3 regions of the Halanaerobium sp. DL-01 genome follow, and region 2 is predicted to be linked to each of the others. Evidence: riboswitches for the same ligand, from Rfam matches in the RefSeq annotation. Region 2 holds a riboswitch; each other region holds the start of a gene.
The links. Region 2 has a riboswitch for cobalamin ahead of cobT (nicotinate-nucleotide--dimethylbenzimidazole phosphoribosyltransferase). Riboswitches for the same ligand answer to the same signal wherever they lie in the genome.
Positions count from the first base shown of each region.

Region 1: it holds a riboswitch for cobalamin, as region 2 does, so the genes downstream of both, DER71_RS06390 (cobyric acid synthase) here and cobT (nicotinate-nucleotide--dimethylbenzimidazole phosphoribosyltransferase) in region 2, are expected to answer to the same signal.
Region 3: it holds a riboswitch for cobalamin, as region 2 does, so the genes downstream of both, DER71_RS01025 (TonB-dependent siderophore receptor) here and cobT (nicotinate-nucleotide--dimethylbenzimidazole phosphoribosyltransferase) in region 2, are expected to answer to the same signal.

Region 1 is NZ_QPJN01000014.1:24,979-29,427, reverse strand. It holds gene hemA (glutamyl-tRNA reductase) at 1-827, shown strand, start outside; gene DER71_RS06395 (bifunctional precorrin-2 dehydrogenase/sirohydrochlorin ferrochelatase) at 851-1,582, shown strand; cobalamin riboswitch at 1,735-1,927, shown strand; gene DER71_RS06390 (cobyric acid synthase) at 2,088-3,632, shown strand; gene DER71_RS06385 (cobyric acid synthase) at 3,633-4,449, shown strand, end outside.
Region 2 is NZ_QPJN01000022.1:17,204-21,652, reverse strand. It holds gene DER71_RS08320 (RidA family protein) at 272-652, opposite strand; gene DER71_RS08315 (hypothetical protein) at 744-977, opposite strand; gene cobT (nicotinate-nucleotide--dimethylbenzimidazole phosphoribosyltransferase) at 964-2,019, opposite strand; cobalamin riboswitch at 2,099-2,273, opposite strand; gene DER71_RS08305 (universal stress protein) at 2,444-2,608, opposite strand; gene DER71_RS08300 (hypothetical protein) at 2,779-3,267, opposite strand; partial or broken gene kdpC (potassium-transporting ATPase subunit KdpC) at 3,267-3,836, opposite strand; gene kdpB (potassium-transporting ATPase subunit KdpB) at 3,837-4,449, opposite strand, start outside.
Region 3 is NZ_QPJN01000001.1:213,908-218,356, forward strand. It holds gene DER71_RS01020 (energy transducer TonB) at 1-130, opposite strand, end outside; gene DER71_RS01025 (TonB-dependent siderophore receptor) at 179-1,990, opposite strand; cobalamin riboswitch at 2,122-2,298, opposite strand; gene DER71_RS01030 (YraN family protein) at 2,421-2,795, shown strand; gene DER71_RS01035 (YifB family Mg chelatase-like AAA ATPase) at 2,796-4,322, shown strand; gene DER71_RS01040 (QueT transporter family protein) at 4,305-4,449, opposite strand, start outside.

The DNA.
Region 1 (4,449 bases), on a different contig from region 2:
AATTAGTAAGAACTAAGACTAAAATTAATGAACGAGCGGTATCAGTTAGTTATGCAGCTGTAGAGCTGGCTAGAGATATATTTGGGAATCTTGATGGGGAGAAGATTATGATTCTTGGTGCTGGGAAAACAGCAGAGCTTACACTCAAAAACTTACTTAATTATGGTGTAGAAGGAATTCTGGTGGCAAATCGTACTTATGCTAATGGACAAAAACTAGCAGCTGAATATGGGGGAGAAGCTATTCACTGGGAAGAATTTAAAGCTAGAGTGGAAGAAGTTGATATTATAATTGCTTCTACAGCAGCTCCTCATACAGTACTTCATAAAGATGATCTTTTAGATACAGTAGAGAAAAAACATGGACCAATGTTTTTAATTGATATTGCTCTACCAAGAGATATTGATCAAAATGTCGAAGAACTGCCTGGGGTACATTTATATAATATTGACGATTTAAAAAATGTTATTGATAAAAATTTAGATTTAAGAGAAAATGAAGTAGAAAAAGCTGAAGCAATAATAAAAGAAGAAAAATATAATTTTCAGCGCTGGCTGCTTGAGCGGAGCTGTGTTCCACTGATTAAAGAAATGAGAGCTAATGCTTGCTGTATTAAGGAAAAAGAAGTTAAAAGAGCTCTGCATCTGCTGCAAAATTCAGAACTGGAAGCTTCAGAGATTATTCAACAGCTGGGTCATCGCCTTTTAAATAAGCTTTTACATCAACCCACAGTTGGTCTTAAAAAATTAGCGGTAGAAAATGAAAAAACTAAAGAAGTTCAATTAGAGGCTGCAAAAATTATTTTTGCAGTAGGTGGAAAAGATTAATTGTAAATTGAAGGAGGAAAGATGTGAAATTTTACCCAATCAATTTAAATCTGAGAGATAAAAAAGTTTTAATTGTAGGAGCGGGCAGAGTGGCACTGCGTAAATTCAAGAGGCTCCTGCAGGCCGGAGCCCAGATAAAAATAACTTCACCGGAATTTAATCAGGAATTTTTACCCTATTTAAATCAGGAATCAGAAAAATATATTTTTTTAAAAAGAAAATTTAGAGATGAAGATTTAAATGGACGATTTTTAGTTTTTGCTGCCACTAATAATTCAGAATTAAATCGACGGATTGCTTTCCTGGCTAGAAAAAAAAACATTTTAGTCAATACAGCTGATAATGCTGAAATATCTGATTTTACTTTACCAGCAATTGTTAACAGAGGAGAACTACTTTTAACTATTTCTACTGGTTCTAGTCTACCTGCACTTTCTAAAAATATTAGAAAAAAAATGGAATCTGAGTTTGGGATTGAGTATCAACTTCTTTTAGACATTATGTCCGGAAATAGAGGAAATATGGTAGAGAATATAGAAAATAATCAACTCAGAAAAAATATTTTTAGAAAAATTGCTGCTGATGATTTTTTGATTAAAATAAGGGATATTATAGATAATTATGATTCTCAAATTTTAGCAAATGATAATTACAATCTTAAAAAATCAGAATATCTAGCCTTGAAAGAAGAAATAAAAAAAGAAATTACATATTTAATAGCACGAACGAAAAATAATCAAAATTTAGAAAAATAAGTTTTGAGGATTGGAAAAAGCTTAAATTTACAGATATAAAATTTTATAATATGGATATAAATTTTAACTTAAATTGTATAATTAAATTTTACAAATACGTTAAATTGTTATATAGTTATAATATAAATTGTTAAATATTTATTTTTAAAATTAAATAATTTATATAAAAAGGTGCTTCAGCTATTACTGAAGAGAATAGGGAATCAGGTTAAAATCCTGAACGGGCCCGCCACTGTAACTGATCTTTAGATTCTTTTATACCACCTGTAATGTTATTACAGGGAAGGTTAGAATTTAAAATGTAAATCAGGAGTCAGGAGACCTGCCTTTTATATAATCTACAATTGGCCTCGGGAACAGGTTGCAGGTGGATAATCATTAGTTTTTTTACTAAAGCTAATCAGACTATCAATTTATTTAGCTTTAATTATGATTATATACTTTAAATCTCAACCTTTAGGTTGAGATTTTCTTGTTATATATAGCTTTTTAAGGAGTTAAAAAAATGAAGAATAAAACTGGAACTTTAATGATTCAAGGCACTTCTTCTGATGCTGGTAAAAGTCTTTTTGTTACTGCTTTATGCAGGATTTTTGCCAGAAAAGGAATAAAAACTGTACCTTTTAAGGCCTGGAATATGTCTCTTAATTCATACATAACGAAAAATGGCAAAGAAATTGGCATAGCGCAAGCTTTACAGGCGAGAGCTGCTTTTAGAGAAGCCTCTGTAGATATGCAGCCAATTTTAGTTAAAGCGATGGGAGACGGCCAGACCCAAATTGTTATTAATGGTGAAGTGGATAAGAATATTAATTATCAAAAAAACAAAAAAAAATATCTTGAAATTTATGAGAGCACAATTAAGGATTCATTAAAAAGATTGAGAAAAGATAATGAGCTGATAATTATTGAGGGAGCAGGAAGTCCTGCAGAAATTAATAGAACTACACCTGATTTTGCTAATATGTTTACAGCAGAAATTTATAATTCTCCAGTGCTTTTAATCAGCAGTATTGAAAAAGGAGGCTGTCTTGCTTCTTTAGTTGGAACTTTAAAACTCTTATCTCCAGTCCATAAAAAGTTGATAAAAGGATTGATAATCAATAAATTTCGGGGAGATTATAATTTGTTAAAACCTGCAGTTAAGTTTTTAGAGGATTATACAGAAAAAGAAGTTATGTCTGTTTTACCATATCTTAAAAGTCTTAATTTACCAGAAGAAGATTCTGCTTCTTTAAACTTAAATAATTATGGAGAAAATTCTAAAAAATTAAAAATCGCTGTAATAAGATTACCTCACATGTCAAATTTTAGTGATTTTAATAGTTTGAAAATGGAAACTGGTCTAAAACTTGAATATATTAAAAACAACCAAGAATTACTTAATTTTGATTTAATAATTATACCAGGAACTAAAACAACCACTAAAGATCTTGATTTTTTAAAGAAAAGCGGATTGGCAGCCGAAATTAAAAAAGCTAATAAAGCCGGAATTATGATAATTGGTATTTGTGGTGGATTCCAAATGCTCGGACGAAAACTAATTGATAAATATGGAACAGAAGGAGATATAAAAAAAATAAATGGACTTGGATTACTAGATATTAATACAGTATTTTTAAATAAAAAAACTACTCATCAAGTAAAAGTGAAAATCAATTTAACTCAGCAGCTTGAAAATTTGATGTCTAGATTTAACCCTCAAGAGTTTTTTTTAGGGTATGAAATTCATATGGGTCAGACAGAGTATTTAAATGGGACTGAAGAATTATTCAGAATAATAAAGAGATCTAACATAAAAGTAAATTTAAAAGATGGTGCAGTTAATCAGGCTGGAAATTGTTTTGGAAGTTATCTGCATGGATTATTTGATAATGATAATTTTCGCAGTGCACTTTTAAATAAATTAGGAAATAAGCAATCTATGGGGGAAGAACAAAAAAGTTATAACTATCAAAAAGAAATTGAAAATAATCTTGATAGATTAGCAGATATGGTTGAAAAAAATATAGATATTAATAAATTATTAAAATTAAGTAGAGGTGATTAAATGGCAGATTCAGTTATGATTCAGGGTACAGCTTCAGATGCCGGCAAAAGTATTTTAGCAGCTGCTCTATGCAGAGTACTGGCTCAGGATGGATATAAAACAGCTCCCTTTAAATCTCAAAACATGTCTTTGAATTCTTATATTACAAAAGAGGGTCAGGAAATTGCAATTGCCCAGACAGTACAGGCAGAGGCAGCAAAAGTAGAAGCAGAAGTTAATATGAGTCCAATTTTGATGAAGCCTATCGCCGATGATATGTCTCAGATAATCTTAAAGGGAAGAGTATTTAAAAATATGAAGGCTGCTGATTATTTTTCCCAAAAAGAGAAGTTACTTAAAATTATAAGAGAAGCCCTTGCTGAATTAAAAATGGATTATGATCTTTTAGTTTTAGAAGGTGGGGGGAATCCTGCTGAAGTAAATTTAAGAGATAAAGATCTTGTTAATATGAAAGCTGCAGAAATAGCTGATGCACCTGTAATTTTAATTGCAGATATTGATAAAGGTGGAGTTTTTGCTTCAATTGTTGGAACCCTGGATTTGCTTACTGAAAAAGAAAGAAAGAGAGTTAAGGGAATAATAGTCAATAAATTTAGAGGTGATCCTGCTGCTTTTAAATCTGGAGTAGAGCTGATAGAAAAACATTCTGGCAAAAAAGTATTGGGAGTTATGCCATATTTAGAAAAACTTAATTTACCTTCAGAAGATAGTTTAGAGCAAGAAATTTATGGTAATCAGAATTATAAAATTGATATTGTAGTTATTGCTTATCCAGGGATGTCAAACTTTACAGATTTTGATTATTTTAAAACTGCAA
Region 2 (4,449 bases):
CACAAATTTATCTTTTTTAAATATAAATAGAAAAAAATCCCGGGAAAACAGGGAAATATCCAGGGTTAAATTGATATGCCACCTCAAAAAGAGTAAAGATAAGTATTTACAATCAAATAAATTCCTAGTGTTTCTTCTCTGGCCGCTACATTAAGATATTTCACTATCTTTGTCTTTTGTAGTGAGCAGCATTATATGGACAAGAAAAAACCATAAATATACCCCTTGTGCCAAAAAAGCCACAGGGGGTCTAAAAAATAAAAAAACTAATCTACTTTACTGCAGTAAGTGCTATTTCTACTGAAACACCTTTGGGCAAATTGCTTACTTCCATACAGGCTCTTGCAGGAGGATTTTCTTTAAAATACTCTGCATAAATATCATTTACTGCGCCAAAATCATTTATATCATCAAGAAAAATTTCTGCTTTGACAACATCCTGAAAAGTACAATCTGCTGCTGCTAAAACAGCCTTAAGATTTTCTAAAACTCTTTTTGCCTGTTCTTCTACTCCACCATCAATAATTTCTTGAGTTTCCGGATCAATAGCAATCTGTCCGGATAAATAAACTGTATCTCCTGCTTTTACTGCCTGTGAATATGCTCCCACTGCTTCTGGTGCCTTATCAGTTTTAATAATTTCTTTTGTCATTTTAAAATTCCTCCTAATTGATTTTGTTTAAAATATTTCTCTTTTAAATGTAAATAAGATAGTTAAAAAATGATATATTATACTTCTAACCTTATCTTATTCTTTTGACCCTATAATTATTATTCTCTAAAGTATCCATAATATCCTTCACATGATCTTCATTTTTTGTTTCCAGTGTAATCTGAACCTGGGCGTGTTTAAGAGATATATCAGGTGTAAGTCTGTCATGAGTTACAGAAATCACATTTGCACCAGTTTTAGTAATTATTTTATAGGTACCGTTATAGGTACCCGGTACTATATTAAAAAAACTATGCAGATGCATTATCGACGGCAGCTTCAGAAAAGGTAGCCATACTTTTCATTAGATTAATAGAACTATCTAAAAATGGCATAGCCAATACAGCCCCTGTACCTTCTCCTAAACGCATATTTAAGTCAAGAAAAGGACTAAGTCCAAGTTGTTTATAAACATTTTTATGCCCTGGCTCAACTGATTTATGAGAAGGAATAAGATAATTAGCTACTTCAGGTTTTAGTTTTTGGGCAATTAGGGCTGCAGCACCAGTAATTAAGCCATCCATAATAACGGGCACATTATTTGCAGCTCCTCCAATTATAACACCAGCCATACCTGCTATTTCTAAACCTCCAATTTTTGCAAGGATATCAATTGCATCTTCTGGATCAGGATTGTTGATTTTTATGGCTCTTTTTATTACTTTTATTTTATTTTTTAATCCTTTTGGATTTAAACCGGTTCCAAAACCTACTATCTCCTTCAGTGGCGCCTTTGTTATAACTGCGATTATTGCAGAACTAGCTGTTGTATTTCCAATCCCCATTTCCCCAATACCAATTACTTTAGAACCTGATTTTATAGATTTTTCTGCAATCTCAATTCCAGCTGCTAAAGAGTCCACAGCCTCTTTTTTAGACATTGCTTCCATTTTTGCCATATTATCAGTACCATTTTTTACTTTTTTTATTATTAATTTTTGATTATTAATATTATCTATCATTCCCATATCTACAATTTTTAAGTCTACACCAACTTCAGCTGCTAAAACATTTATAGCAGCCCCATTATTTAAAAAATTATTTACCATTTGAGTTGTTACTTTTTGAGGAAAAGCACTAACTCCTTCTTCTACAACTCCATGATCTCCTGCCATTACAATATGAGTTTTCTTGTCAAAACTGGGATAAAGTTCTGAACAAATCCCCGCCAATTTGACCGCCATTTTTTCTAATTTCCCCAGACTTCCTTTAGGTTTTGTTAATTGATCTAATCTGTTTTGAGCTTCTGTCATTTTTTTAATATTAGGTATTCCAATTTGGCTAATAGTTTTTTCTAATTTTTGCATTTTAATTCCCCCTTCTATATTTTTTAAATTAAAAAAGTTCACGATCCCCAAAGAGATCGTGAACTTTTCCATCATCCACAAATAATTTAATTATTAAGGCAGGTCTCCTGACTTACAGCAAGTTCTTTTTCCCTTCCCTAATTAAATAGGTGGTTTATAAAAAGTTTTTAAGCTGAATACAGTGATGGGATCGTTCAAGATTCAAACTTGATTCCCTATTCTCCCAAATAGGCACCTTAATAATCATTTTTTATTATGCATTCATTATATAACATATTTAATAAATTTTCAAAGCTTATTACAAATGATAAATAGCGAAGAATCTTTTATTTTTTACTAGTTAATTTCCCCGTCAAATCATAGATTTAAATGTTAAATAAAATTTTCTTTAAATATTTTTGATAAGATGAGGATATTTTAAATACTATTCTTCTTCTCCATACTTATGAAGTAAGACTGAACATTTTGCTGCCTCTGCAATTTTATCTGTTTTCTTTCCAAATAATGTCTGGTAAACCCACCAGTCTCCAGAAGGTCCAATAACCAACAAATCAAAATCATCTGTGGATTCTTTAATACTAGTTGTCAAAGAATCACCCTCGAGTATTTTAGTTTTAACATTAATATTAAATTCAAAGGCCTTTTCTTTTGCATATTCCAGAATTTCATTTCCTTTTTAAAGGCTGCCATTTCTTTTATCTACGTAATGAGTTAATGTTAAAGTAGCTCCAGTTTCCTGAATTATATGTTTAATCAAATTCAATCTGCTTTTCGAAGGTGTTTTGCTACCGGATACATTATTTTTTTTATTTGTTCGATATCAACTCTATTTTTATAAATAATTACATCTCCATGAAAATTGCCCATTATATTTGAAGCCATTTTAGAGATCTTAGCACCTGGTTTGGGCCCCCAGCCTAATATTATTGCTTCTGCTTCCATATCAAAAGCTGTTTCTAAAATACCTCTTTCAATAGTTTTAGAGGTCACAATTTCACGGTCACTGTGTATTCCATATGTCATCATCTTATGATGGCTATCAGTAACTCTCTGCGCACCCTCTCTCCACTCTCTCGGAAGATTAATATAACTTCCTTCCTGAATCACATGAATAAATTTAACCATTCCTTTTTTCCTTTCAATTATATAGGAAGCCAGATCAGTTAAATTATTAATATCTGCTTTATGACCTAAAGGAAGCAGAATTTTATTATATCCGGGCCAGCTTTCTTGTAATTTATCATTCATTAATCTAATACCTCCTCTAAAGCAAGATTTAATTCCAGTACATTAACTCTGCTTTCCCCAAATAATCCCAGCAGTTTTGATTCTGTATGTTCTTCTATCAATGAATTCAGGGTTGACTCAGAAATTCCTGTCTGTTCTACTAGATAACTAACCTGAAAATAAGCTGCCTCAGGCGAGATATGTGGATCTAAAGCAGAACCAGATTCAGTAATTAAATCTACTGGTACAGCCCTATTACCAGGCTGATATTTAACTTTAATTTTCATTGAGTCAGCCGCAATTCTCTGCTGTAATTTAGGATTTGAAGCAGCCAGATTATCGCTGCCAGAAGTTGAAGCATCATAATTAATCGAAGATGGTCTTGAGATAAAGTAGCTGTCACTTTCAAAGTTTTATCCGATTAATCTGGAACCTACAGCTTCTCCATCCTGATAAATTATACTGCCTGCTGCTTTATCAGCAAATAGCTGTCCAACTCCACCCAGTAATAGTGGATAAATAATTGAGAAAATCAAAAGTGAAAGAACAATTAACTTAACTGCAGTTATTATATTCTTTTTAATACTCATTTAAAACACCCCCAGCATAACCAATAGCATATCGATTAATTTAATAGAAATAAATGGTGCAATTAGACCGGCTCCACCATATATAACCAGATTCTTGCGCAGTAATTTGGATGAGCTCTCCGCTTTATAATCCACACCCTTCATTGCCAGTGGAATTAAGAAAGGGATGATCAGTGAGTTATAAATTAAAGATGCAATTACTACACTCTGTGGTGAATACAGGTTCATAAAGTTAATCTGCTGTAAAGCAGGTATCCCGGCACTAAAAATTGCAGGTATCAGAGCAAAATATCTGGAAATATCATTGGCAATACTGAAAGTTGTTAGCGAACCTCTGGTCATTAACAGCTGTTTACCAATAGCAACTACCTCAATTAATTTAGTCGGATCAGAATCAAGGTCAACCATGTTTCCGGCTTCTTTAGCAGCATTAGTACCGGCCTGCATGGCCAGTCCCACATCGGCTTTTGCTAAAGCAGGAGCATCATTGGTCCCATCACCGGTCATGCCAATTAACTTTCCTGATTTCTGAATTTTTTCAACCAGAGCAATTTTTTCTTCTGGCTTAAATTCAGAATAATATTCTTCTATTCCGGCCTGTTCTGCTACATAG
Region 3 (4,449 bases), on a different contig from region 2:
CAACTTCTTTTTTATCTTTGACAGGCTTATTTCCTGCCAGGATTTCAAAAGGCGAAAGCTCTAAAAAAACAAGAAGAGATAATGACAGAATCAAGCTTAATATTTTTGCTAATTTATTATATTTGTTCATCATTCATCACCTCTTCTTTTGTTTAACTTTCAATTAAATAGTTTTTATTTAAAACTTGGTGCTTAAAGTAAGCATATAGTTTCTTTCAGGCATAGGATAACCATCAACAACTTCATATTCTTCATCAAAAATATTATTAATTGAAAGTGAAAGTTTATTATCTTCATTGATATTTTTTATTATTTTTAAATCTGAAACAAAATGTGATGGCATATCTTCTTTAGAATTGTAATCTGTTCTTTCACCTGTATAGCGATTATTAAGGATAAATTTAATACTGCTCATCTGATATGTCATATCCATATTTAAAGTATGATAGGGCATATCCCCAATCTGTTCACTGGAATTTTCTTCTTTGGTATCTAAATAAGTATAATTAACATCAAAATCAAATTTATCATTTATTTTTCTTGAATAAAGAATTTCAAATCCATTCATTTCAACATCTGAATCAATATTTTGCGGTATATAGGAACCATCCAGTAAAATCATTTTTTCTACATTTCTATTGAAAAATGTTAGCTCTTTTTTGGATTTTTGAGTTTGATGTTTAAATCCAATATCAAGTGATTCTGCTTTTTCAGGTTCTAAATCTGGATTGGAAAAACCTGGATAATAAAGATCTACAAATGTGGGAGCTCTAAACGATTCAGCAGCATTTGCATTAAAACTAAGCTGATCAGAAATTTTATAAACAATCCCCAGTCTGGGACTAAATTCTGAACCATATACTTCATGATCATCATAGCGGCCGCCTATATTAAATATAGTCTTGTCTTTATAATACATTTTATCCTGTATGAAAATAGCTTTATTGTTATTTTTCTCTTCATAGTCACTAGATTTAGCATCTTTTTTTACTTTGTTTTCTGTTAAATCCAGCCCACAGCTTAAAGTGTGGTTTTTTAAATAATAAGTTTCGTTAATTGAAATTCCTTTTTTAGAAATATCAGTTACTGTATCCCAGCTGAGGTCTGTTAATTCTCTATCATTATTATAAATTGATATTTTTCTATCTTTATTTTCCAACTTTTGATTGAAAGTTAAATTTACATTTTGGTCATTATCTTCACGGGATCCACTTGATGCTGCTAAAAATCCTTCTGGTAAATAATCAGCATCCTGGCCAGGATAATCAGTTTCACTATCATTATTTTTGAATGAAAGTGTAATATCACTATAATTACTTATATTATAATTATATTTCAAAAATAAATCTTCTCTATCTAAAGAACTGTTATCTCTATGACCATCTGATAGTAATTTGTCATAAATTAAAGTTAAACTGCTGTTATCACCGGAAAAGCTGTGAGATATACTGTATTTTTGTGTATCAAAAGAGCCGGCTTCTAATTTTAGATTTGTTTTTTTAAAATCATCCGCATCTTTAGTAATTATATTAATTACACCTCCCATAGCATTTGCTCCATAAACAGCTGAAGAAGGGGATTTTAATACCTCAATTTTTTTTATAAATTCAACCGGAATTGATTCCAGCCGAAGACTGCCGTCATTTGGATTATTATATGGCTGTCCATCAATAAGTATCAAAATCTGTCTGCCGCGCATTCCTCGGATTATGACATCTTTTTGTCCAACAACCCCACCTTTATCTTTAATATGTATGCTTCCTGTGCTCTGCAGCAGTTCTGCAACATTATTTGCTGCAGATTCTTCAATTTCCTGTTCATCAATCACCTCAATACTGACAGCAGTCTCCATAATATCTTCTTCATATTTACTGGCAGTAACAACAACCTCTTTTAGATTAATAACTTCTTCCTCAGCAGCATTTACCGTAATAACAGCTAAAAGTGATAATAAAACTGCTGTAACCACAACTAGAACTAATTTCTTCATAATTTTTATTCCTCCTGTTTTTTGGTTACAGCCATCAAAGACAGTGCCTATAAATACCATAAACAAAAAAAACCGCCCAGGTAATGGCGGTGTCTAAGAGATATAGACAACAACCAACCTTGTCTCGAAGATGGCTGTTTTGCTCTTCAGGCAGGTTTCCTGACTTACAGTTTCACTGTCTTTACCTTCCCCATTGCTGAGTGGTTATTTAAGACAGTCAGCTGATTACAGTGGCGGACCCGTTCAGGAATTTCACCTGATTCCCTATTATCTTCTTTAAAAGAAGCACCTAAAAAGAAAACATATTTCCTTTTATTATTTTATTCGTTATAAAATTTATATTTCCTGCATAAAAATAAAATAAATTAAAAGAAGGATTTTACAATAATTTACATAAATATAATATATAGGAACAAAAAGGGGTGTTAATATGGCTTTACATAATAAAATTGGCAGGTTGGGTGAAGATATTGCAGTTCAATATTTAATAAAAAATAATTTTAAAATTATTGAAAGAAATTATAAAAATAAATTTGGAGAAATAGATATAATAGCTTTAGAAAATAATGTTATACGTTTTATTGAAGTTAAAACGAGAAGTTCAAATTATAAATCTTCTCTTGAAGAAATTCTGCATTACAATCAAATTAAAAGGCTTAAAAATTCAGCTCTTTATTTTATCAGTAATTATCATGATAATCAGAGTTTTTCATTTGATCTTATACTGATAAAAATTAATATTGAAAATAAGAAAATAACTTTCTTTAAATATCTTAAAGACATAATTTATGAGGAGTTGATATAAATGTATGCTGATCTTTATTCTGCAGTTATTAGTGGAATCAGAGCGGAAATAGTTAGGGTGGAAATAGATATTTCCAATGGACTTCCCGGCTTCAGTATAGTGGGATTAGCTGGAAAAACAGTGCGGGAATCAGCAAAAAGAGTACGTTCAGCGGTAGTAAATTCCGGTTTTCACTGGCCGATGAAAAAAATTACGGTAAATCTTGCTCCTGGTGATGTACAGAAATATGGATCTCATTTTGATCTTGCTATAGCAGTATGTCTCCTTATCTGCTCCAAACAGATCAATATAAAAAATAAAAGTAAATACTTATTTGCAGGTGAACTTACTTTAAATGGTGATATTAATCGGGTAAAGGGAATACTGCCGATGCTCCTGGAAGCAAAAAATAAGGGTATCAAAAAAGCTGTAATACCTTTAGAAAATGCTGCAGAATGTAATTTAGTTCAAAATACTGAAATTACTTTTTTGCAAAATCTCAAAGAAATTGATAATCTCAACAATATAAAGGGCAGTAAAACTAAAATAAAAAATAATACATTAAGACTAAACAGAAATAAAATACCTGATATAAATAGTATAAGAGGTCAGAAAACTGCCAAAAAGGCTGTAATGATTGCAGCAGCTGGAAGACACAATCTGCTTTTAGTAGGACCACCAGGCTGTGGCAAAACAATGCTGGCACATTCAATAGTTAAACTGCTGCCGCTTCTTAATAAAGAAGAACTTATAGAAGTTGCTTCAATTTACAGTATTAAAGATAAACTAAGAGATCTGGATATAAATAACAGGTATCGTCCATTTGTTGCTCCCCATCATTCTATTACATCTGCTGGTTTAATAGGTGGTGGGAAAATACCTGTGCCCGGAGAAATATCTCTTGCTCATAAAGGTGTATTATTTCTGGATGAACTTCCGGAATTTAAAAATAAAGTATTGTCCAATTTGCGTGAACCACTGGAAAATAAAAAAATAAAAATAGTTCGTCAGCAGGCAAGTTTTATTTTTCCAGCAGATTTTCAGCTTATTACTGCTATGAATCCCTGCCCCTGCGGATATGCTGGTCTGGATGACAATAGATGCAGCTGTTCAGAGCGAGATATTGCCAGATATCAAAAAAAATTATCAGGAGCACTTAAAGACAGAATTGATCTGCAGATAGAACTTCTGCCGTTAAAAAGTGATGATATTTTAAAAAAAAATACAGAGCAGCAGTACAATTATCTAAAAAAAATTGAACAGGCTGTATTAGCTCAAAAAGATCGATATAAAGATCTGAATATTAGCTATAACAGTCAGTTGAGTATAGAAAATATAGAAAAATTCTGTCCACTTGACAGTGATGCAGAAAATATACTAAAACAGGCTGTAGAAAATTTACAGCTGAGTATGAGGGGTTATATAAGACTTTTAAGAGTGGCAAGAACTACTGCAGATTTAAATAAAAACAAAAATATTAAAAGTAATGATCTTCTGGAAGCAGTTAATCTCCGCTGGTATGCTGAAAAATCAGAAATGCTTCTTTAAAAATTTGATCATAGGATAACCAAGTATGGCAATTACAGCAGCTTCGCTTAAACCAATCTGAATTACATTTAACCAATATGGTATTCCATAAATTTTATATAGATATAAACTTATAAGAAAAGCATTA